DNA from 3 places in the Bradyrhizobium sp. BWC-3-1 genome. Region 1 is predicted to be linked to each of the others. Evidence: predicted binding sites of a transcription regulator. Region 1 holds the regulator's gene; each other region holds the start of a gene.
The links. Region 1 encodes LexA, which represses DNA repair genes until DNA is damaged. Its sites were predicted from a motif close to TGTTCNNNNTGTGTTCNG; they were not measured.

Region 1 (7,993 bases):
TTGAGTGAAGGCACCGCCGGGGCTGGGCGTGGCGGGCCTTCTCCCCAAGCACAAGGCCGCGTATGTCCCCCACGGCCCCGTCCCGCCGGAGAGCCTGCGCCGATTGCGTTAATGCCCGGTTGCGGGCAGCCGGATTCACGCTGGCGGGCCGCTGGGTTGCCGATTTGGCACACTTCACGATTTTCGCCCCGCCCAATGGTCGGTCTGTCAGAAAATCGACAGACAGTGTCGGGAAGAGGCGAGTACGGTAGAGGCGGCTGATGGGCGTATTCGCGTTATTTGCTATGTCGGAAAGTGCAGTACGCTTCTACCGTTTAGCTGAGGTGTGCAGGGAAAAGGCCGCCGAAGCCCGTTACTCCATCGATGCGGAGCCGTGGCTTAAACTTGCTCAGGACTGGCTCGAATTAGCACGAGCCTGCCAGCAAGAGCACGACGGCGAGAAGCCTACGAGCCGCGCTGCATCCGATGAACGGCTACCAGAAGATCTGGACGCTCGAGCACTTCCACCAGCTTGTCCAAGATGATGCGCTCGTTATTCCGGGGCCTCGGTTCTAAGTATTCCTCGAGAATGCGCTGGGCATCACTAACAGCCTGAAGAGCTAGCTGTTCATCGGTCATCTGTTAGCCTCCGGTGGCTGTCCAGAACGGAAGAACTTACGTGTAAAATGGTTCCAGATCCATTAATTACCGGTTGATGATGGATGCTCGCGCCTGTGGGATGATCCACAGCAATGCTCCTTGGGCAATGCAATCGAAACGTCGTCCCAGCTGGGACAATGGGCCCAGTTTGTGGGTTTAATTGGGGATCAGCCCAGCTTAAGATAAATAATGCGTCTGAAATCAATATCTTAGACGGTATACGCGCGGCTGATGCCGCCACTCGCGCCGGTGCGGCCCGGCAGCTACGACTTTTCGCGTGACATGTTCTTCCAGGGCATCGGCGCCTCCGGCTTCGCGATGGGCGCCATCACGGTGGCGTCGCCGCCTGAGACCGGCGGCTTACGGCTGCGTTACGCGGCCTTCATGCAAGGCCTGCGCGATGCGATCGATGCCCGCATCCGGGCGACGCTCGACGGCGACAATCGGGCGATCGCGACCGCGCTGCTCACCGGGCGGCGCGATGCGATCACCACGCCCGTCAACGATGCGATGTTCATCTCCGGCCTCGGCCACGTGCTCTCGATCTCCGGTTTATCACATGGCCGTCGTTGCCGGCGTCGTGTTCTTCGCGGTGCGCGCGCTGCTCGCTCTGATCCCCGGACTGGCAGCCGGCTTCGCCATCAAGAAATGGTCGGCCGCCGCCGCGCTGGTCGCCGCTGCGTTCTACCTGCTGCTGTCGGGCGCGGAGGTCGCCACGCAAAGGTCGTTCTTCATGACGGCGGTGGTGCTGATCGCGGTGATGGTCGATCGCCGCGCCATCACCTTCCGCACGCTTGCTGTGGCTGCGCTGATCGTGCTGGCGGTCGCGCCGGAAGCGCTGGTGCATCCGAGTTTTCAGATGTCGTTTGCGGCAACGCTCGGCTTGGTCGCACTGGTGCAAATCGGCATGCCCAATTTGTTTGCCTCGCCGGACAATTCGGCGACTGCGCGCATTGCGATGTGGGGTGGGCGCGAGATTGCGATGCTGTTCATGGCTTCGCTGATTGCGGGACTTGCGACCACGCCCTATGCCGCCTTTCATTTCCACCGTGTCACGCCGTTCGGCGTGCTCGCCAATCTCGGCGCGATGCCCGTGGTCTCTGCGCTGGTGATGCCGGCGGGGCTGTTGGGGCTGCTTGCTGCGCCGTTCGGGCTGGACAGCGTGTTCTGGTGGCTGATGGGGATTGGCATCGAGTGGATGGTCGCGGTCTCGCGCTGGGTCGCGGCCTTGCCGGGCGCGGTGGGCCGCATCCCGGCGTTCGGGATCGCGCCGCTGATCGCGGCGAGCCTGGGAATCATTGTGCTCGGCTTGTTGCGCACGCCGCTGCGCTGGTCCGGCGCCCTGGTGCTGCTGGCAGCGATCCTCTGGGGACTGTCGGCGCGGCAGCCCGACATCCTGATTGCCGGGGATGGCGCGAGCGTCGCGGTGCGGGGCAGGGACGGATATCTGCACCTGATCAGGACGAACAAGGACGGCTTTCTGCTCAAGGAATGGCTCGCTGCCGACGCCGATCCGCGCGAGGCGGGCAGAGCCTCGCTTGCCGATGGCGTGTCCTGCGACGAATCCGGCTGCGTGACGCCACTGGCCGACGGGAGGCTGGTCGCGCTGGCACTGCGCGTCGACGCTCTCGCAGACGATTGCAGTCGGGCCGCCCTGGTGGTGACGACTCGTCCCGCGCCGCCCGATTGCGCGGCGATGGTGGTCGATCGGCAGCGGCTCGCCAGCCAGAGCGCGCTGGCGCTGACGCAGCGTGGTGACGGTTTTGTGGTTCAGGCAGTGAGGGCGAGAGGCACGAGCCGCCCCTGGTTGCCGGCCGGCGCCGGCGAGGGTGATTTCGACGGCAGCCTCGCGCCAAAGTCGACCGCGCCTCGCATCAAGGACGCAACGCCGGCGGACACCGACCTGCAAGCCGACGATTGATCTGATGGTGCGGAGCAACGCAGTGGTTCGGTGCGTCCGTTCGGATTCGCGGGGCGCAAACCACACCATCTCGCCGGCCACGGCCGGCGATGGCGATTCAATCCTGACCTCCGACCTCGTAGCCGGAGGGCGGCTCTGTCAGCCGATCGGCAGGTGCGTGACGGTCGGCTGCCTGTCGGCGGTGATCTGCGCCTTGTGCTCGCGCTCGGTGACCGACTGAGTCACCGGCAGTTGCAGCACCGTCGCGCGCTGGCCTTCGACGAGCTGCGTCACCAGCACGTATTTGCCGTCGGGGAATTCGATCGCATCATGATGGCGGTCGGGAACGTGCGGATCGATCTTGCCGAACTTGCCGACGCGGGAATTGATGGTGCGCGTCCAGATCCAGCGATTGTCGTAGCGGACGTCGTCGGCGAAGGCGAGCTCCGTCCCCGGCAGCAGGCAGACGGCGACGGACGGATCGGCTGCAGAGGCGAAGCCGCGCGTCGAGGTGCCGCGGAAGCTTGTCGTGACGATCGTCTCGCCGACTTCGGCGGGGCGCGACGCGACGGCATGTAGGCTGTAGTCACACATCGGGTGCTCCTCATGCTGGGATAGCAACCCGCGTCTCTTATCGAGGCGCAGGCCTCTATCAGAGTGGAAGCACGAACGCTGTGCTTGGTTGTGGGCAAATCTGCGGCTGGCTTCCGCAAGCCGCGATCACATTATCTTTCCCGAATTCAATAGGAACAAAGCTCGCCGCGATGCATTCGGGAGGCGCGTACGCGAACATTGCCAACTTGGCTGCAACGGCCGAACTTGACCGCTGGTCGCTGTTTCCTCGAACAACCGAGCCGCGAAGCGGTGCTGCTTGAAGCGGTGCTGCTTCGTCGGCGTGGCGAGGAGCCAGCGTTGGAGGAGGGGCCGGATAGTCTGTGCAGAACCAGAAAGGCTATCCAGCCGGAGCGGACGATGATCCGCTCCAATCTCTGACCGGCGATGCCGATCGGAAGCGCGCGAGGCGCCAAGCACCTCCGGCATGAAGTGCTTCCGATATGAAGTACTGCCGATAGAAAGGACTCCCGGTATCAGTACTTCCGGTAAAGCCCGATCAGCTTGCCCTGAATCTTCACCCGGTTGGGCGGCAGGATGCGGACCTCATAGGCCGCGTTGGCGGGCTCGAGCGCGATCGAGGCGCCGCGACGGCGGAAGCGCTTCAGCGTCGCTTCCTCGTCGTCGATCAGCGCCACCACGATGTCGCCGGTATCGGCGCTCTCGTTGCGCTGGATCAGGGCCATGTCGCCGTCGAGAATGCCGGCTTCGACCATCGAGTCGCCGCGCACTTCCAGCGCGTAATGCTCGCCCGAGCCGAGCATGTCAGGCGGTACGCTGATAGTATGGCTGCGGGTCTGCAACGCCTCGATCGGCGTGCCGGCCGCGATGCGGCCCATCACCGGCACCGCGACGGGACGTTCGCCCTCGTCAGCGGGCAGGCTCGCGCTCGCACGCACCTTGCCGAGATTGCCCTCGATGACGCTCGGCGTGAAGCCGCGGCGGCTGCCAGCGGCTGCCTGGAGCTCCGGCAGCTTGATGACTTCAATCGCACGGGCGCGGTTGGGCAGGCGTCGGATGAAGCCACGCTCCTCGAGCGCCGTGATCAGGCGATGGATGCCCGACTTCGAGCGCAGATCGAGCGCATCCTTCATCTCGTCGAAGGAGGGCGGCACGCCGCTTTCCTTCAGACGTTCACTGATGAACCGCAGAAGCTCGTATTGTTTGCGCGTTAACATCTCGACCAAAGTCCCCCGGTTGATGTCGTCCGATTCCGAGACGCTGAATTCGGCCATAAGCCGCTGCATGCTCGAAACAAATCATGAACAGACACTATATGTTCGATACATGTTCCGCAACTGCTTAATTTACCGTGAACAGAGCAAAGTGCGCGGAACGCGCGTTGCGGGGGCGCTCAGACGGGGAGCCGCAACACTTCGCAAGCCGTGCCGGCTTCGGCCTTCGGCGCGAATGGTGCGCGGACGAGAAGTACCTGTGCTGCAGCGAGATTCGCAAGCAGCGAAGAGTCCTGATGATTGACGGGAACAACGACGCGTGTGCCATCGTCACGCTCCTCAAGATGCGCGCGCAGATAGTCCTCGCGCTGGTCGTTGGCGCCGACGTCGCGGCCGAGCACGGCGCGTTCACGGCGATGGTGAATCACTGAACGGCCCGACAGGGCGCGAATCAGCGGCACCATGAACAGGAAAGCGCACACGTAGGACGATACGGGATTGCCCGGCAGGCCGATCACACCCATTGCGCCGAGTCGCCCGTGCATCATCGGCTTGCCTGGCCGCATCGCGATCTTCCAGAACGCCATCGCGATGCCTTCGTCCCGCAGTGCCTGCTGGACCAGATCGTGGTCGCCGACCGATGCGCCGCCGGTCGTGATCAGGACGTCGGCGCCGCTCTCGCGGGCGCGGCGGATGCCGGCGGTGGTGGCCTCGAGCGTGTCGGCGGCAATACCGAGGTCGATGGTCTCGGCGCCCTCGCTGCGGGCGAGCGCGTGCAGGGCGTAGCCGTTGGAATAGACGATCTGGCCGTGGCCGGGCGTGGTGCCCGGCATCACCAGCTCGTCGCCGGTGGCGAGAATCGCGACCTTCGGACGCCTGACAACGGCAAGGTGCGGATGATTCATCCCGGCGGCGAGCGCGAGGTCTCGCTCGGTCAAACGGCTTCCCTTGCGCAGGAGCACGTCGCCCTCGCGGAAATCAACGCCGGCGGGGCGGATGTGCCGGCCGGCGATTGCGGCTTCCTTGATCGTGATCCGCTTGCCGGCGGCGATCGTGTCCTCCTGGATCACGACGGCGTCCGCGCCAAAGGGAACGACGCCGCCGGTGAAGATCCGCACGGCCTCGCCGGCTCCGACCGTCCCCTCGAACGGTCGGCCCGCTGCGACTTCGCCGATGACGGTGAGCTCCGAATCGATCGTCGCGGCATCGGCCGCGCGCACCGCGTAGCCGTCCATCGCCGACATCGCCTGCGGCGGCTGCGTGCGCCGCGCCACGACGTCACGCGCGAGCACGCGATGGTAGGCCTCGTCGAGGGAAATCATTTCTTCCGGCAGCGGCTCTGCACCCGCCAGCACCGCGGCAAGCGCGTCAGAAACCGGCATCAAGGCCACGGCGAAAACTCCTGCTCGGCACGTTCGGGCGAATGTTCCGCACGTCTTCTAGCCGAGCGCAGGCGCAGAGGCAAAAGCGGCTGAGCAGGCACAGTCATCCCGCCCCTTCACATTGTTCCGGAAGGCAGGATCAAGCGCGTCGCGGCATGATCCGAAGGAGGTCACAGATCGGCAGGAGAGTGGTCATGGAAGCGACGAAAATCATGGCAAGGCGAGAACGCGCCATGGCCTGAATCGATCAGCTCCCTGCCTGCCCGGGAGTTACGTCGGGCGCCTTGGATCCCTGATCCTTGTCGGGCAGCGGGTCGGCTTGGGATTTCAGGTCGGCGGCCTTGCTCACAAGCTTGGCGGAAAGGTCCGAATCTGAAGTTGTCCTCGCGAATTCAAGAAGAAGAGAGGCCTGCTTGGTGAGGTAGGTTTTGCCCAGCACGATGATGCATCCGTCCGTAGAAGTCCCAACGGACTCTAAGAGTCCGGAAGGCGGTATTCCGTTCCCGGAACTCTGTATAAAAATGTACAAAGTGATCCGGTTCCTCAATTTTTCAAAATTGGTCCCTCGGGCCGTGCCGTCGTGGGTTTCGCGACAACGGACCGTCGTCAAATGCCCAATGCCTTCAATGCGTTCCCGACGTCACGCGGCGAGGTCACATGCACCGCCGTCAAGCCGCGCGCGCGTGCTCCCTCGATGTTTTCGGCAAGATCGTCGAAGAACACGATGCGCCCGGCGGGCACGCCGATCGCCGCAACGACGTGGTCGAAGGCCTCCGCATCCGGTTTGCGCAGGCCGATGCTGGACGACAAATACAGCTCGCGGAAATGGCCGAGGAGGTCGGCATATTCCCTCGAGAAATGGTCCACGTGCGGCCGGTTGGTGTTGGAGAAAGCATAGAGCGGCATCTGTTTCGCTGCGCGCGGCAGCAGCTCGGCGATGTCAGGCATTTCGCCGGCGAAAATCGCGTTCCAGCCTTCCAGGAACTGCGCATCCGAAATGCCGATTCCGAGCGAGGCTCGCAATGAGGCGAAATAGTCCTCATCGCTGATCTTCCCCATCTCGTGCAACCGATAGGCTTCGCTGTCCCGCACATAGCGCGCGACGATGGCTTCGGGCTTGCAGCCGGCATGTCCCGCCCAGCAGGCGATCGCCTTGGAGAAATCGATATCGAGCACGACGCGGCCGAGATCGAACAGGAGCGCATCCGCGCTGCCGGGAGAGAGCGATGTCACCTGCGTCCTTTCACTCAGTATCGATACGGCTCGTGGTCGAACAGCGGAAACGCGCTGAACACACTCGGCGCGTTGGTTGCGGTCGCCTGCTGCAGGCAGGATTTGTTGACCTCGGCGAACGAGGTCGCACCCAAGAGGCCGAGGCAGCGCAGCACTTCGTCCTCGAGCAGTTCCAGCATGCGCGCCACGCCGGCTTCGCCGGCCGCCGCCAGCGCCCAGCATTGCAGCCGGCCGATGCCGACGAGGTCGGCGCCCGCCGCGATCGCCTTGACGATGTCGGTGCCGCGACAGACACCGCCATCGACCATGATCTTGGCGCGGCCGTTCACGGCGTCGACGATCTCGGGCAGCACGTGCATGGCGCCGCGACCGTGATCGAGCTGACGGCCGCCATGGTTGGAGACGTAGATCCATTCGACGCCGTGATCGATCGCGATCAGCGCGTCCTCCGGCGTCGCGATGCCCTTGAGGATCAGCGGGATCTTGAACTTGTCCTTGATCATCTTCACCGTCCGCCACTCCAGACCCTTCTGGTAATCGCCCCCGGTGGCGCGCAAGCGGCTCTCGCGAACGTAGCGCTTGGCGATGTCACGTTCGCGGCGGCTGTAGTGGGCGGTGTCGACGGTCAGGCAGAAGGCGGCGTAGGCGTTCTTCTCGGCCCGGCTGACGACGTCGGCGACGAAGGCGTCATCGCCGCGCACATAGAGCTGGTAGAGCCGCAGCGCGTCGGACGCAGCTTCGGCGGTCTTTTCTAGGCCGGGCTCGGACACCGAACTGAGCATGTGCGCCGCACCGAAAGTGCCGCAGGCGCGTGCCACGCTCGCCGCACCATCCGGATCGAAGATCTCGAGCGCGCCGACCGGGGCGAGGACCACGGGCAGGCGCATCTTGCGGCCGAACTGTTCGACCGAACCTGTAACCTTGCGAACATCGCGCAGCACGCGCGGGCGGAAGGCGATCTCGTCCAGCGCCATGCGGTTGCGACGCATCGTGGTCTCGGTCTCGGCCGCGCCGACGATATAGTCCCATGCATTCTGGTTGAGGTTGGCGCG
Region 2 (7,993 bases), 100 kb from region 1:
CCTACCGGATCACCAATGTGGACGTGAAGGTGCTGCCGGTCACCAATTATTCCTCGACATTGACGGTGACGCCGAGCGCTGACGGCAAGGGCTCGACGCTGGAATGGGCCGGCGCGTTCTATCGTGGCTTTCCCAACAACGAGCCGCCGCCGGAGCTGAGTGACGAGGCCGCGGTCAAGGCGGTGAAGGGGCTGTACCAGGCGGGCCTCGAGGCACTCAAGAAGAAGATCGAGAGCGGAAGCTGACGGTGCGGGCGCTGGTCCTGGCGGCGCTCGCCGCCAGCTTTTGCCTGGCCGGCATCGCGCATGTGTTCGCCGAAGAGGCATTCGTCACCAACCAGCTCAGCGACGATCTGATGGTCGTGGACCTCGCCACGGCGCGCAGCGTCGCGACCATCCCGATCGGCGGCAAGCCGGCCGGCGTCGCCGTCAGCGCGGACGGACGTTTTGCCTATGTCACGAGCCCGGATGCCAAAGCCGTGACGGTGGTGGACGCAGCAACGCGGCAGGTTGCGGCGCGGATCGAGGTCGGCGGCGGGCCGCTCGGCATTGCCGTCGCGCCGGATGGCCGCACCGTCTATGTCGCGGACTGGTATGCGGCGGCGGTGCGGGTGATCGACGCGGCCTCGCGCAGCGTCATGGCCAGCATTGCGGTCGGCGCCTCGCCATCGGGGCTCGCGGTAACGCCGGATGGCAAGCTGCTGCTCTCGGCCGACCGCGACGACGACAGTGTGTCGGTGGTCGACACCGCGACGCGCCAGCGCACGACGACCATCAAGGTCGGCACCCGTCCGTTCGGCGTCACCATCGATGCCGAGGGCAAGCGCGCCTACACGGCCAATGTCGGCTCCAACGACGTCTCCGTGATCGACATCGCCACTGGGGCCGAGACCGGCCGCGTGCAGGTCGGGATGCGCCCTTATGCGGTGGCGCTGGCGCAGGGCCGCGGCTTCGTCACCGATCAGTATGGCGGCACTGTCAGCGTGTTCGATCTGGTGACCTTGAAGCCGCTCAAGCGCATCAATGTCGGCGATTATCCCGAAGGCATTGCCGCGGCTGCCGACGGCAAGCGCATTATCGTCGCCTGCTGGGAAAGCAACACGCTCGATATCATCGATGCGGTCGAGCTGAAGCTGATCGGCGAGGTCAAGACCGGCGACGGCCCGCGCGCGTTTGGGGCATTCTTGCGCAGGACGGAGTAGGGGCGTGTAGCCCGCGTGAGCGGAGCGACATGCGGGACGGGGCTCTCCTCATCCACCGGCGTTCCCGGATATCGCTTCGCTCATCCGGGCTACGGCACCGGGGCACAGCGTCCATACAATCTCATCCATCTGATCAAACATGTGATCCGGCGCCATCGCCCGCAGCGCCGCCGGCGCCGCATAACCCCAGCCCACCGCTCCGCAGGCAATTCCCACTGTCCGCGCCGCCTCGATGTCGCGCACTTCGTCGCCGATCGAGATGACCTTGCCCGGCTCCACGCCGGCGCGGCGGATGACCCGTCGGAACTTCGCGGGCTTGCCGAAAAGCGAGGCCGCGCAATCGAAATGGGCGAACAGCGTCGCGCAATCGCCGAGCTTCTCGCGCGCATTGGCTTCGCTGTCCGACGTCACCATCGCGAGCTGCACGCCACTCTCCGCCAGCGTCCGCAGCATTGTCTCGACCCCCGCAAACAGCGAAATCTCCGCTGCAGCCTCCGCCTTCAGTCGCCGCGCATGCCGCGCGATCGCCGGCAGCTTCCACAGCGGCACCTCGAGCCGGCTCAGAATCTCCCGCGAAGAAGCATGCCGCAGCCCCTCGATATCCTCGTCCGCGACGCGGCGGAAGCCGAAGCGATCGGCGACGTCGTTGATGGTGCGCAGGAACCACGGAAAGCTGTCGGCCAGCGTGCCGTCGAGATCAAAGATGGCGAGGGAGTAGGGCATGGAGACGAAGCTACACCGCTAGGCTTTCCACACGGTTTCCTCGGTCCATCCGAGTTGGTCGAATTCGGTGGCCCTGAGCGGCGCCTCTCCCTCGGCGAAGAACTCGTCAAGCTGAGGCGGCGCGACGCTCGTTTCGGACAGCATGGCGTGCGCTTGTCCGCGGTGATGAATTTGATGCTGGAACAGATGCATGAGCAGTCGGTCGCGGCGTTCGGCCTGGACCCGCGTGTCGCGGTTGATCCGCACAATGCCGTTGAGAATCTCGGGCGTCAGTGCATCGCACATGGCGATCAAGCGCTTGTCGATCGCGGCTTGCGCAGGCTTCAGCGCAGCAAGGGAAAGGTGCGGCACGTCGTTCTTCCAAGCTGCCGGTCCCAACCATCCGCCCTCCAGTGCATCGACATAGAAGAGGTCGATGACATGGATGTGGTTCAGCGTGCGTTGCAGGCTCGGAAAGAAGCCGGTCCGCTCGGCTTCGAAGTCGGCCTGAGACAGCGCCGCGCAAGCGGTGAGCAGCCGGTGGTTTGCCCAAGCATTATTGTGGGCGAACGCACGATAGGTTTGCACAAGTCCGGCAGGCAAACTCAGTCTCCCTCAGACAATGTGTCGGCCGCTCCCGCGGCGTAACCTACTCGGCCGCCTCGCTCGCCGCGCGTCTCCGCTTCGGCTTCCGAGCCTTCGCCAGCACCGGCGCCAGGAACTTCCCCGTATAGCTCCGCGGCGCTTTTGCGATGTCCTCTGGCGGGCCCCAGGCGACGATCTCGCCGCCGCCATCGCCGCCTTCGGGGCCGAGGTCGATGACCCAGTCGGCGGTCTTGATCACTTCGAGATTGTGCTCGATGACGACGACCGTGTTGCCCTGCGCGACCAGCTCGTGCAGCACCTCCAACAGCTTCTTGACGTCGTGGAAATGCAACCCGGTGGTCGGCTCGTCCAGGATGTAGAGCGTGCGGCCGGTGGCGCGCTTTGACAGCTCTTTTGCGAGCTTGACGCGCTGGGCTTCGCCGCCCGAGAGCGTCGTGGCCTGCTGGCCGACATGGATGTAGTCGAGGCCGACGCGATGCAGCGTCTGGAACGTCTCGCGTACACGTGGGACCGCCTTGAAGAACTCGGCCGCTTCCTCGACGGTCATGTCGAGCACGTCGGCGATGCTCTTGCCCTTGAATAGGACCTCCAGCGTCTCGCGGTTGTAGCGCTTGCCCTTGCAGACGTCGCAGGTGACGTAGACGTCGGGCAAGAAGTGCATCTCGATCTTGATGACGCCGTCGCCCTGGCAGGCCTCGCAGCGGCCGCCCTTGACGTTGAAGGAGAACCGGCCGGGCTCGTAGCCGCGCGCTTTCGACTCGGGCAGGCCGGCGAACCATTCGCGGATCGGCGTGAAGGCACCGGTATAGGTCGCGGGGTTGGAGCGCGGCGTGCGACCGATCGGCGACTGGTCGATGTCGATGATCTTGTCGATGTGCTCGAGGCCCTCGATGCGGTCGTGCGGCGCGGCGCCTTCGCTGGCATTGTTCAGCTTGCGGGCGATCGCCTTGTAGAGCGTGTCGATCAGCAGCGTCGACTTGCCGCCGCCGGAGACGCCGGTGACGCAGGTGAACAGGCCGAGCGGAATTTCGGCCGTAACGTTCTTGAGGTTATTGCCGCGCGCGTTGACCACCTTGATGGTGCGGCGATGGTTCGGCGGGCGCCGCTCGGGCACCTCGACCTCGAGCTCGCCGGTGAGATATTTGCCCGTCAGCGAGTTGGGGTTGCGCATGATCTCGGCGGGCGTGCCTTCGGCGATGATGTTGCCGCCATGCATGCCGGCGCCGGGGCCGATGTCGAGCACGTGGTCGGCGAGCAGGATCGCGTCCTCGTCGTGCTCGACCACGATCACGGTGTTGCCGAGGTCACGAAGTCTCTTGAGCGTGTCGAGCAGGCGCGCGTTGTCGCGCTGGTGCAAGCCGATCGAGGGCTCGTCGAGCACGTAGAGCACGCCTGTCAGGCCCGAGCCGATCTGCGAAGCGAGCCGGATGCGCTGGCTCTCGCCGCCGGACAGCGTGCCGGAGGAGCGGGAGAGTGTGAGGTAGTTGAGGCCGACATCGAGCAGGAAGGTAAGGCGCTCGCGGATCTCCTTGAGGATGCGGCCGGCGATCTCGTTCTGCTGAGTGTTCAGCGCCTCCGGCACGGTCTCGAACCACGCGCCGGCGCCCTTCACCGACATCTCGGAGATGTCGCCGATATGCTTGCCGCCGATCTTGACGCAGAGCGCCTCGGGCTTGAGCCGAAAACCGTGGCACGCCTCGCAGGGTACGTCGTGGAAATACTTCGCCAGCTCCTCGCGCGCCCACTCGCTCTCGGTCTCGCGATAGCGGCGGTTGATGTTGGTGATGACGCCCTCGAACGGCTTCTTGGTGTCGTAGGAGCGGACGCCGTCCTCGTAGGAGAACTTGATCTCGTCCTCGCCGGAGCCATGGAGGATCGCGTTCTGCGTCTTCTTGGGCAGATCCTTCCATTTGGTGGTCAGCGTGAACTTGTAGTGCTTGCCGAGCGCAGTCAGCGTCTGAATGTAATAGGGCGACGAAGACTTGGCCCAGGGCGCGATCGCGCCCTTGCCAATGGCGAGCTCCTTGTCGGGAATGACGAGGTCTTCGTCGACATGCTGCTCGACGCCGAGGCCGCCGCACGCGGGACAGGCGCCATAGGGGTTGTTGAACGAGAACAGCCGGGGCTCGATCTCGGGGATGGTGAAGCCGGACACCGGGCAGGCGAACTTTTCCGAGAACAGCATGCGCTCGGGTCCGCTCTTGTCGTGGATCTTTGCGGTCTTCTTCCTCTCTTCCGCGGATGCTGCCGCAGCCGGCGCATCCGCGAATTCGATGACGGCGAGGCCCTCGGCAAGTTTCAGCGCGGTCTCGAAACTTTCGGCGAGGCGCTGGCCGATGTCGGGGCGCACCACGATGCGATCGACGACGACGTCGATGTCGTGCGGGAATTTCTTGTCGAGAACAGGGGCTTCGGCGAGCTCGTGGAAGGCGCCGTCGATCTTGACGCGCTGAAAGCCCTTCTTGAGCCATTCGGCAAGCTCTTTGCGGTACTCGCCCTTGCGGCCGCGCACGACCGGCGCGAGCAGATAGAGGCGCGAGCCCTCGGGCAGCGCCAGCACGCGATCGACCATCTGCGAGACGATCTGGCTCTCGATCGGCAGGCCGGTGGCGGGCGAATAGGGCACGCCGACGCGCGCCCACAGCAGGCGCATGTAATCGTAGATTTCGGTCACCGTGCCGACGGTGGAGCGCGGGTTCTTCGACGTCGTCTTCTGCTCGATCGAGATCGCCGGCGACAGGCCGTCGATCTGGTCGACGTCGGGCTTCTGCATCATCTCCAGGAACTGGCGGGCGTAGGCAGACAGCGATTCGACGTAGCGGCGCTGGCCTTCGGCGTAGATGGTGTCGAACGCGAGCGAGGATTTGCCGGAGCCCGACAGCCCCGTGAACACCACCAGCTTGTCGCGGGGAATCTCGACATCGACGTTCTTGAGATTGTGCTCGCGCGCGCCACGGATGGTAATTGCGCGCAGGTTTGATCCCACGTTCTGCTGTTGGCGCTTCGCCTTGATCACTTCATCCATCCGGGTTGCCCTCAAGGAATCCCAAAGGCGCGCGATCGCGCCAACAAAAAAGGCGCGCTTCGCCCGGAACCGGGATCGGCGCCGATGGGGTTGTCAGCGAACGTAGGAAGAACGGAGACGGATTTCCAGTGGGACTTGCGAATCGTCAACGGATTGTTGGCGCACTGGCGGCATCTGGCAGGAGCAGGGTGGAACTGCGCGGCAACGTGCCCGACAAAACAAAAAGGCCGGCACAAGGCCGGCCTTTCGTAACGCGGATGGCGTTGGGGCTAAGTACTGAACTCAGTACTTGGCGACCACCGGGCCCCCGAAGTGATAGTTCACGCCGACCTGCACGGTGTGAAACTCGAGCGTGCCGGAGGGCAGGGCGCCCGAGAAGTAGGTCTCGCCGCCGAGGCTGCGAAAGAGGTACTCGCCCTTGACCGACCACTGCGGAGCGAAGAACGCTTCGACGCCCGCACCGACGGTCCAGCCGGAGTGCCACTTGCTGTCGGAAACGGTCACGCCGAGCGCGCTGACGCTGAGCTTGTTGTCGATCCAGGCGTAACCACCGGTGCCGTAGAACAGGACGTTGTTGACGGCGTAGCCGATGCGGCCGCGCACGGTTCCCATCGCATCGGTTTTGGAGCTGAGGGTGGTGCTGACGAGGCCGAAGCCGGGGACGGCAACGGGGCCGGTGACCGACGCGCTGACATCAGCCCAGGAACCATCGGCCTCGACGCCGAACACGACATTGCCGGTCTGCCAGTTGTAGCCGGCAGTACCGCCGACGAAGCCGCCCTTCATCTTCGGGTCGGTCGAGGAATTTTCCCAAGCGCCGCCACCGACGATACCGAGGTAGAAGCCGGTCCAGTTGTAGACCGAAGCCATGGCCACCGGGGCCTTGGTGTAGGGGCGCGCCGCGAGATCAGCGGCCGAAGCCGGGGCAGCGAGAGCGAACAAACAGGCCGAAGCCAACAAAACCTTTTTCATTTTCAACTAATCCCAGTCCCAGTTTCTGATTGTGCCTTCCACGATAGGGAGGGCATCGGACTCACTTGCCCAACTGATGCCGTACTTACACCAGTGAAGCCGCAAGTTGTGTCACTCAAAAGCAACAACGATCGGAACGGTTATTGACCGATTAATATCGGAGGACTGCACAGCAAAAGGCCGGCGCAAGGCCGGCCTTCGAAGTGCGATATGTCCAGCGCGATCAGTACCTTGCGATGGCCGGACCGCCCCAGCGATAGTTCAAGCGGACCAGGCCCATGTCTACGTCCTGGCGAATCCGGTCGCTGCCGAATACCGCACCCGCAGGCGTTGTGAAGCCGATCGTGCGATCGCCAAGGAAGATGTGGTCGTACTCAAAGCCCAGCGACCAGTTCGGGGCGAAGCCGAATTCCAGACCGGCCCCGACCGTGCCACCCCAGCGAGTCTCCCGGGCCGAAGCCAGCAGCGCGCCCGCGCCGGGCGTACCCGCAGCAGCGTAGATGTCGTACTTGTCACCGACGACGGCGGCGCCGCCCTTCACGTAAAGCAGCACGTTGTTCCAGGCGTAACCGACCTGACCGGTGATGAGACCGAAAGCGTCGATGCGGGAACGGTTGCGATCACCCGTCACCAAAGCGGTACCAGGGAAGAGGGTGCTCACGTTGTCGCCCCGGAAATCAGCCCAGTTGCCCTGGCCTTCCAGACCGAACACCCAATTGGCGGACTGCCAGCGATAGCCGATCTGGCCGCCGACGGTGCCCCCTGTTGCATTGTGACAGCCTTCGCCGACGAGAACGCCGGTCGCGGGCGTGACGAAGTCCCAGCACTTGTGGCTGGAGCCACCGCCGCCGTTGATGCCGATGTAGAAGCCGCTCCAGTCGTAGATGGCGGCAACCGCCGGCGGCGGGGCTTTGGTGTAGGGACGCGCGGCCATGTCCGCCGCGCTTGCGGGAGCCGACAAGCCCATCGCCACTGCACCGATTGCACAAATAAGAAGCTTATTCATTGCCAGTCTCCCCAGGTTTCGTCCGCTTCTTATTTCCCCGAAGCGGCTGATCAGGCGCGAGGGCCCATATGAACTAAGTCCGAGGCAACCGTAGCTCTACGGAGCGGCAGAGTCCGTCTCCCAAATGCAACAAGACCGCGGCAGTGCGAGTACCCATAACTTGCTGAACGGAACCTACAAAGGTTCCAATCGACCTGTGCCTTTCCGCAACACATGTGGCCGATCGATCCCACGCCTTCAGATCTGTCTTCGCCAAGAACAAATCTGGAACGAACCGGAGGTCGATGCTATATGTGGGGATAACCGGAAGGGTGACGGCCTGATCGTCGTCCGCAAGTGTTCGGCGAGCGTATAGGGTCGCCTCAACAGGCACGGCGGAACGCGGGAGCGGACCGGCCTTCTTGAATTCAGTGGCATTCGGAGCGGAGAGCGGAGATGGCGGGAAGCGTCAACAAGGTCATTCTGGTTGGAAATCTCGGCA
Region 3 (7,993 bases), 1.2 Mb from region 1:
CCCGTGCCCGGCGTCGCCAATCCCATGACCTATCTCTGGAAGGGCGAGCAGTATGTCGCGATCGGCGCCGGCGGCCACTCCGAGGCAGGCACCTCGATCGGCGACAGCTTCGTTGCGTTTCGCCTGGCACGGCCGGGCGAGGGGCCGTCGCTGTGGTCGCGTACGATCGATCGCCCCGGTGGACGATTTTTTGCGGCATCATCGGCGATCGCGCTCGCGATCGTCGCGCTCGTGGTTGCAAGCCTGGGCTGGCGTCGCCGACGTCGTGTCGCGCGAACATGACGCAGCGTCGCGCGCGCGATGCGAATGATCGTTCACATCGTATGCACTACTGTACGAAAGCGAGGCCGATGCGCCTGTCGCTACGCCAGACAGGGCGGCATTTCCGCACGAAATTGTCGCGCGCGATCGCGAGCGTGAACGATTGCGGCAATGTGACGAGGGCATCGAGGTCGATTGCGGCGCCGTCCGCCGACATGTTTCGCACCGTGCACGTGATGCCGCTGTTTTCAAAGGTGATCTTTCCACCCTTGAAAACACGGTGACGCTGCGCAGCACGCTTCTCGATCATCCGCGTTAATCCATAATGATCTTTGTGAAGTAGTGCATAGAAATTACGTTGAACTAAACTCAATACTGGCGCTACTTGCACAGCGCTTCAGATTTCGTTTACGACGTCGAAGCGGAAGTCACTCCGCGGATTTCCCCAAGCCGTTCCTTTGTGGCGCTACGCGCCGATGGAGATATTGATGAAGACCACGTTTTCGCTTCTGTTCGCCGCAGCGCTCTCGCTCTCGTCCATGCCCGCCCACGCCACCAAGCTCGATCTCGCGACCATGAGCTGCAAGCAGTTCCTGGAGAGCGGCGACGACACCATCAAGATGGTGCTGACCTGGATGGACGGCTGGTACAAGGGCGACGAAGAGAATGCGATCATCGACACCAACGTATTCGTCGAGAACGCCAAGCAGTTCGGCAGCTATTGCGGAAAAAATCCCAACGTCAGCATTGTCACCGCGGCTGACGAAGTGCTCGGCAAGTAATTTCTGCCGCGTGTCGGCACGACGCGCGATCACAACCGCGCTTCCCGTCTCGACATGACGCCATTGAGAGCCGCGGCGCGCTTTGCGCTCCACGCGGCTTTCTTCTTTCGGATGATGCTCATCCCGGCAGCATCGCGAACGCACTCGACACCATCGCCACCGGCTTGTTGTCGGTGGCCGAGAGCAGCGTGACCCGGCCAAAGCTCATGGTGCGTCCGAGTCGCACCACGCGGGCGTCGGCCAGTACGTCCGACGAGGAGACGGCGCGCATGAAATGCGTGGTCTGGTCGACCGTCGTCATCGGACGATAGCCGCGGTTGGCGGCGAGGTTCGCGATCACCATCGCGGTGTCGGCGAGCGCCATCAGCGCCTGGCCGCAGACCACACCACCGTTGCGGCACAGCCGCTCCGAGAACGGCATGCGCAGGAGCGCTGCCGGCTGCCAGTCCGGCACGTCCGGCGGCGGCAGGTGATCGATGCGCTCGACCGACAGGTTGAGATCCTGGACCCAGGGCGCAAAGACTTCGCCGAGGATGCGTCGGGCCTCACTGATGCCGAACTCGGCTTCTGGCTGCGATGGCATTGCTGTCGTTCCCTCCTGTATTGCCGGATGTTCGGCATTTCGAGCGGACCGGCGCGGCAAAGTCGCCGGTCTGCCGCGGGTCCCGTCGGCTTGAAAATGCCTGACTTCGCCCGGTATGATGCCATGGAGTGGGTATGGGTGGGTGATGTTGCGTAGGTATGTCCTCGTGTTTTGTCTGGCCGGGCTCGGCCTGTTGCTGAACGGGTGCACTAAGTGCGGCCCGATCTGGGACGACTGGCTCCACGCGCCGAAATCGTGCAGATCGGACCGGCTCTAGCGGGCCGAGCGGCCCCTGCGGTTGTGGCAGGGGTGACAAGGCGCGGGCGACCCGCGCCGCCATGGATGATCAAGGAGTCAATGATGAAGCTTTTCCGTATGGCCGCGGTGCTGGCTGTTCTGGCGGGACCGACCGTGCTGGCGGGACCGGCTTATGCGCAAATGCCCAATCTCAATTTGCTGCAGGAGGGGCCTGGCAAGACCCCCGAGGAGAAGGCCGCGGAGGCCGAGCGTGACAGGGCCTACAAGGAAACGCTGAAGAAGATTCCAGACTCCAAGGCGTCCAACGATCCCTGGGGTGGCATGCGCTCCGACCCGCCGAAGGCGTCGGCGGCGCCAAAGGCGTCGGCCGCAACCGGTGCGCCGAAGAAGAAGTCCGGCACGACTGCCAATTGACCTTCCGCCCGATCGGCGGCGGTTGATGCCTCCGGCCGGGACTCCTCTTTGATCGGCCTGCTTCCTACATTGCGCGGGAGTGTATCGCGTCGAGGAGAGCAGAACATGGCCGATCGTCCGCGGGATCTCGCCGAGCGGATGGCGCGCCGGCGCAAGATGGGCGGCAAGCCCGGCCCGAGGGCCGGCGACGGCTATCTGCGCGAGACCTTCACGCTGCCGCGCGCGGCGGCACGGGAGAGGGCGCAGGCTTTCTTCGCCCGCTACCCCAAGGCCGGCTATATGAGCGCGGTCGAGACCTGGCGCGAGCTGCCCGGCGGCGACATTGAATTCACGATGCGGCGGCTGCCCAGCGCGGATTAGGGCCGGCCCCTATTCGAAGGTTTCGGATGTGATGCGGATCCGGAACACGGGCTCCTTGGCCTCGTCCAGCAGCTCCATGTTCCATTCGGAATTTTCCTGGAGCTTGCGGGCGATGCCGGCGGCCATGTCGGCGCAGACGCTTGTCATCTCCCTCCAGGCCAAATCGCGATCGGCAAATTCCGACGCCTGGTCGGCACAGCCGGAATAGCGGCCGTTCCGGATTCGAAAGAAGTAGAGCGGCATGGTTCGCACCGATCGCGCCTGATGGCTCCGTCCCCTCGGCCATAATCGCGGGCAGTCCAATCCCAAACCAGCGGCAGATCAATTCCGGGCGGCTACGGAATAGCCCCATGGGCGCGGCTTGCGCCCTGCAAGCCATGCTGCGCTCCGCAAGTCATGCTGCGCTCAAGTCATGGCGGCTGCGGCGCGCCGGGGCGCATGCCGCCGACGATCTCGGTCCGGCCGTTCAGGCGGTTTTGCGCCCGATCGCCTTCAGCTCCCGATCGATGCGCAGCTGCACCCGTCGGATCGCCAAGAGATCGATCTTGGTCTCGGTCCTGCCGGTCTTGATCTGCTCGCCGATGCGGAACTGCCACTGCCAGATGCCGGGAATTGCCGTCTTGGCGACGGTGAACTCGATGCCCCTGTGATTCATGGCCATCTCCCACGATTCACTTCCATCACTGAGAACATGCTGGGCGGCATAATATTCCAAGGGAAAGCCAAACCTGTCGGTAAGCCCCGGATCGCTCACGGCTATCGCGCAAACGCACGTGCTCCGGAACATACGAAATCGAAATTCGAAAGACGTCGGCCGCGCGCGTCGGCGCGAGACCTCATGCCCGTGGTTCTCCGGCCAAGAACAGAGTTCCGAGAATGGGTAAGGGCGACTTCCGGAACGCGGCGGCATGTGCCTTGCTTGGCCCGATGCGGCTAAGCAACATGGACGCGTCATGCCGGGCATTCCCCGCCGCTATTCTCATTTCGTGTTCGGAATCATCCAGTCCGGACTGACCTCGCTGATCGCCGCGGGCATCGCCAGCTTTCCCGCAGGGAACGCGCTGGACTTCCTGGCGCACTGGATGGTGTCGTGGCTGATCGCATGGGCGGCGATGCTGCCGATCGTGCTGCTCGCAGCGCCGGCGATCCGCGCCTTCTCGCTGCGGCTGACGCAGGAGGAGGGCGGTTCGCAAACCGGCCGGCCGGCAAGAAAATCAGCTTGAAAATCGGAATGAAAAAACCCCGCTTGGGAGAACCAAGCGGGGAGAAGGTTATTGGAGGCTGAGGTGCTGGGCTGCAACACCATAGCCGGGCGACCCTAGCCGGTTCAGCTTACGACAGCCTGACAAGGCCCAATGATGGCAGCAAAAGCCGGAGCGCGGGGGCCGCAGACTGGCCCCGCACCGGTCCCAATTTCGACATCCGTTCGCACAACTCAGGACACAACCGCAGGCGAGATTTCGCGGCGACGGTGCTGCCATGGGGGAAACGTGGCGTGCCGGCAACGGGGTGGCATCATGGACAACGTAGAGCGGTCATTCGCCGCCGCGACGGCGGCTGGCTTCGTCGTGCTGGTAATCGGCATCGGGTTGCTGGTTCTGCTGTAGGCGCTGTTGGGTGCGGAAGATGGCTCCGAGGGTGGAAAGGCCCGTGCGCGCCTTTCAAAAACGCGAAAACAACCCCATGCACAGTAGCGTGCCTACAAATTCCCCGCCCAATCAATGGCTTACTGGTAGTATTTAGATACCATATCGGCTCGGATTTGCCTTTCACGGCCATCCGAATCCCGATTCCCGTGCCGATTCCCTGAGATCAACGGGCGGCCGCTCCGGCACCGTCGCCAGCGCGGGCCCAGCGGCCTAATGAACCTTGATCGCGTCCAGCGGCAAACGGAGTTCGGCGGCACGCTCTTCGCGGTCTTTCTTGCGGAACTCGTTTTCCTTGCGCTCGAACTTGCTCAGCTCCTCCCGCGCCGCCTCCAGCAGCGGAGTGCGCCGGATCGTATCGTGATGCGTGTTGTCCGTCATGACTGAAGTCCCCAGAGTTGCGGTCTCGTCCAAGAGCTATCCAGGAGAAGGCCGCAGACCGCGAAAGGTTCGGTGCCGGACGATTGCGGAATTCTGACGGCGCACAGCGCATCCGTCTTTGATGCGCTTCAGGCAGCCAAAATCGTAAAAGAACATATTGCGAACCTAGAACAAATAGGGTACATTGCTTTTATCGCCGCGCCGCCTCGCCAATCGTTTGTCCCTCACGCGAATCCTCGTCATAAGGAGCACGACCCGATGTCCACCACTGCCCTGCGTATCGTCGAAGGATCCTCCATGGACAAGAGTAAAGCTCTCGCCGCCGCGCTCTCCCAGATCGAGCGTCAGTTCGGCAAGGGCTCGGTGATGAAGCTTGGCAAGAACGACCGTTCGATGGATGTCGAGGCGGTCTCTTCGGGCTCGTTGGGGCTTGATATCGCGCTCGGGATCGGCGGCCTGCCGAAGGGGCGCGTTGTGGAGATCTACGGGCCGGAATCCTCGGGCAAGACCACGCTGGCACTGCACACGGTGGCGGAAGGGCAGAAGAAGGGCGGCATCTGCGCCTTCATCGACGCCGAGCACGCGCTCGACCCGGTCTATGCGCGCAAGCTGGGCGTCAATATCGACGAGCTCCTGATCTCCCAGCCGGACACCGGCGAGCAGGCGCTGGAAATCTGCGACACGCTGGTGCGCTCCGGCGCGGTCGACGTGCTGGTGATCGATTCGGTCGCGGCGCTGGTGCCGAAGGCCGAGCTCGAGGGCGAGATGGGCGATGCGCTGCCGGGTCTGCAGGCGCGTCTGATGAGCCAGGCGCTGCGCAAGCTGACGGCGTCCATCAACAAGTCCAATACGATGGTGATCTTCATCAACCAGATCCGCATGAAGATCGGCGTGATGTACGGCTCGCCGGAGACCACCACCGGCGGCAACGCGCTGAAATTCTATGCTTCCGTCCGCCTCGACATCCGCCGCATCGGCGCGATCAAGGAGCGTGACGAAGTGGTCGGCAACACCACGCGCGTCAAGGTCGTCAAGAACAAGCTGGCGCCGCCGTTCAAGCAGGTCGAGTTCGACATCATGTACGGCGAGGGCGTCTCCAAGATGGGCGAGATCCTCGATCTCGGCGTCAAGGCCGGCATCGTCGAAAAATCCGGCGCATGGTTCTCCTACGACAGCCAGCGTCTTGGCCAGGGCCGCGAGAATTCGAAAGCGTTCCTGAAGGCCAACCCCGACATCACCGCCAAGATCGAGACCTCGATCCGCCAGAACTCCGGCCTGATCGCCGAGCAGATTCTCGCCGGCAGCCCCGAGCGTGACGCCGACGGCGAGGAGCCGGCGGACGAGTAAGCTTCAGCAGTAAAGTTTTTCGCGAGGAGCGGGCGCTGAGGACGTTGAGTTGCCGACGTCTTCGGCGCCTGTTTCGTTTGGGATTGGTCATGCTCGGGGGGGCGCGATGAAGCGGTTGATCTTGACCAGTTCGTCCGGAAGCGGGCTCGCCCGATCGGGCTTGGCGGAGCTTGTCATCTCATCCTCGTTTCACTTTGAGTGGGGACCGCTGCCCTCGCCCGAGAAGCTCGCAGCCTTTTTCGCCGCGCGTTCGGCGAATCTCGGGCCGGGTGATCATTGGTCCGACTGGGGCATCCGGTGGCCCAAGGACATCAAGGCCCGCAAAGACTTGTCCCTTGCGAACTTCTGCGAGCAATATGACGTGGTTGAACTTTGGTTCGACCCAGCTCCCCGGGATCAATTGCAGCTCGTCTGGCTGCTGGACCACCTCAGCTCCTGCTCCTCGCTGGTGCGAAAGCTTAAACTTCGACTTGTGGCATCCGAGCTGACCACAGAACGCGGTGAGGATCTCGCTGCGTCCGAGCCGCACATTCATGTCGTGCGTATCACGGCTCGAGAGTTCGAGACTGCCCGGTTGGCGTGGTCGGCCTACCGCGCGACGACCCCTGAGGCGTGCGTCGATCTCCTTCACCAGGATCTCAGTGCATTGCTGATGCTGCGGTTGTTTCACCTGCGCTCGCAACGGCGCACATATGTGTTCGGAGAATTTGAGTTGGGTTCGTTGCTCGAGGGGCTCGCGCTCGGCCCCAAGCCCGTAGTGGCCGGGTTGGGCGACGAACTGCGCACGATCGATCGCGAAAATTTAAGAGCTCGGCACGAGGTCTATCTCCGCAGCCGGTTGTCGTTGACCGAGTTCGGCAGGGCCGTCCTGGCCCATCAGGAAGATTTCAGTCGCCACAATCCGATCGACCGCTGGTGGGGCGGCACGCACCTGACCAATGATCGGCTGTGGCGTTACGGTAATGTTTTGACGAAGCCTTGAGGCCACGGCATGACGCGGCTCATTGTCACGACCGACTCGTCCATCGCCGGCGCTATTCAACAGGCGGGCCTTGCCGACCTCGTGATTGCCATCGAGCGCCGGCTGGTCTGGGGACCGTTGCCAGCCGATGCAGAGCTGGACGCATTCTTTGCGCCGCGTACGACACAGCCCCGCGGGCTTCACTGGCTCGACGATACGCCGTCCTGGCGTCTCGAGGAATCAGGCGTGAAGGATCGAGGACTGATTGAACTGCTCGCGGAATATGACACGGTCGAGTTTTGGCGAGGGCCGGAGCCAAATGCGCAATTGATCCTGCTCTGGCTGCTCGATCATTGGGGCCGCCAACACGATGCAAATCCCGACTTTGTCGTGCGCTCCCTGTCCTTGGGTGTCAGGGATGTCGACCCACCGCGAAGCGAACTCTACCCGCCGGCTGTTGCGATCACACCTCGTCAACTCAAATCGGCCAAGCGTGCATGGCGGGCCTATCGCGCGCCGACCCCGCAAAGTTGGAGGGATCTCTTCAAGACCAATTTGAGCTGTTTGCCACAACTCGCCCCTCACGTGAGGGCTCTGCTCAACGAACTTCCGCGTCCCGCCTCAGGCCTTGGAGCCACGGAAGCGCGGATACTCCAGCTCATCGCGCGAGGCGGCATGCAGCCTTTCGATGTCTTTCCGGGCCATCAGAAGTGCAACGGGCTGGATGTGTATGGTTATTGGGAAGTTGGAGCGCTGCTTGACGGCCTTGCGCGGTGCGAGAGGCCGGCCGTGTCGGGACTGGATCAAGGTCCTTTTTCGCTAGAGATGCACGACGATTCAAGTCAGTTCGATCGGTACGAGCGGTCGCAATTGACGCTGACCGAGTTCGGAAAGGCGGTGTTGGGAGGCGACCAGGATTTTCGCCGGCACAACCGGATTGATCGCTGGTGGGGCGGCACTCACCTGACCAACGAGCGACTCTGGCGGTGGGACCCCGAGA

Region 2: a site for LexA is predicted at 5,631-5,648, ahead of uvrA (excinuclease ABC subunit UvrA). Genes of this name have one in related genera too.
Region 3: a site for LexA is predicted at 4,852-4,869, ahead of recA (recombinase RecA). Genes of this name have one in related genera too.

Annotation. Positions count from the first base shown of each region.
Region 1 is NZ_CP136625.1:4,426,425-4,434,417, forward strand. Features, by position in the region: gene RX329_RS21455 (hypothetical protein) at 445-618, opposite strand; partial or broken gene RX329_RS21460 (ComEC/Rec2 family competence protein) at 862-2,560, shown strand; gene RX329_RS21465 (hypothetical protein) at 2,699-3,133, opposite strand; gene lexA (transcriptional repressor LexA) at 3,628-4,329, opposite strand; gene glp (gephyrin-like molybdotransferase Glp) at 4,506-5,717, opposite strand; gene RX329_RS21480 (hypothetical protein) at 5,956-6,147, opposite strand; gene RX329_RS21485 (HAD family hydrolase) at 6,315-6,941, opposite strand; gene RX329_RS21490 (alpha-hydroxy acid oxidase) at 6,956-7,993, opposite strand, start outside.
Region 2 is NZ_CP136625.1:4,527,122-4,535,114, forward strand. Features, by position in the region: gene RX329_RS21940 (SRPBCC family protein) at 1-245, shown strand, start outside; gene RX329_RS21945 (cytochrome D1 domain-containing protein) at 248-1,201, shown strand; gene RX329_RS21950 (HAD-IA family hydrolase) at 1,250-1,924, opposite strand; gene RX329_RS21955 (DinB family protein) at 1,943-2,506, opposite strand; gene uvrA (excinuclease ABC subunit UvrA) at 2,553-5,534, opposite strand; gene RX329_RS21965 (porin family protein) at 5,817-6,506, opposite strand; gene RX329_RS21970 (outer membrane protein) at 6,730-7,512, opposite strand; gene RX329_RS21975 (single-stranded DNA-binding protein) at 7,948-7,993, shown strand, end outside.
Region 3 is NZ_CP136625.1:3,268,351-3,276,343, forward strand. Features, by position in the region: gene RX329_RS15595 (pyrroloquinoline quinone-dependent dehydrogenase) at 1-282, shown strand, start outside; gene RX329_RS15600 (PilZ domain-containing protein) at 329-571, opposite strand; gene RX329_RS15605 (HdeA/HdeB family chaperone) at 750-1,043, shown strand; gene RX329_RS15610 (PaaI family thioesterase) at 1,162-1,626, opposite strand; gene RX329_RS15615 (hypothetical protein) at 1,987-2,298, shown strand; gene RX329_RS15620 (hypothetical protein) at 2,404-2,658, shown strand; gene RX329_RS15625 (DUF6894 family protein) at 2,668-2,901, opposite strand; gene RX329_RS15630 (hypothetical protein) at 3,125-3,313, opposite strand; gene RX329_RS15635 (DUF2798 domain-containing protein) at 3,612-3,881, shown strand; gene RX329_RS15640 (hypothetical protein) at 4,518-4,685, opposite strand; gene recA (recombinase RecA) at 4,944-6,032, shown strand; gene RX329_RS15650 (hypothetical protein) at 6,139-7,014, shown strand; gene RX329_RS15655 (hypothetical protein) at 7,024-7,993, shown strand, end outside.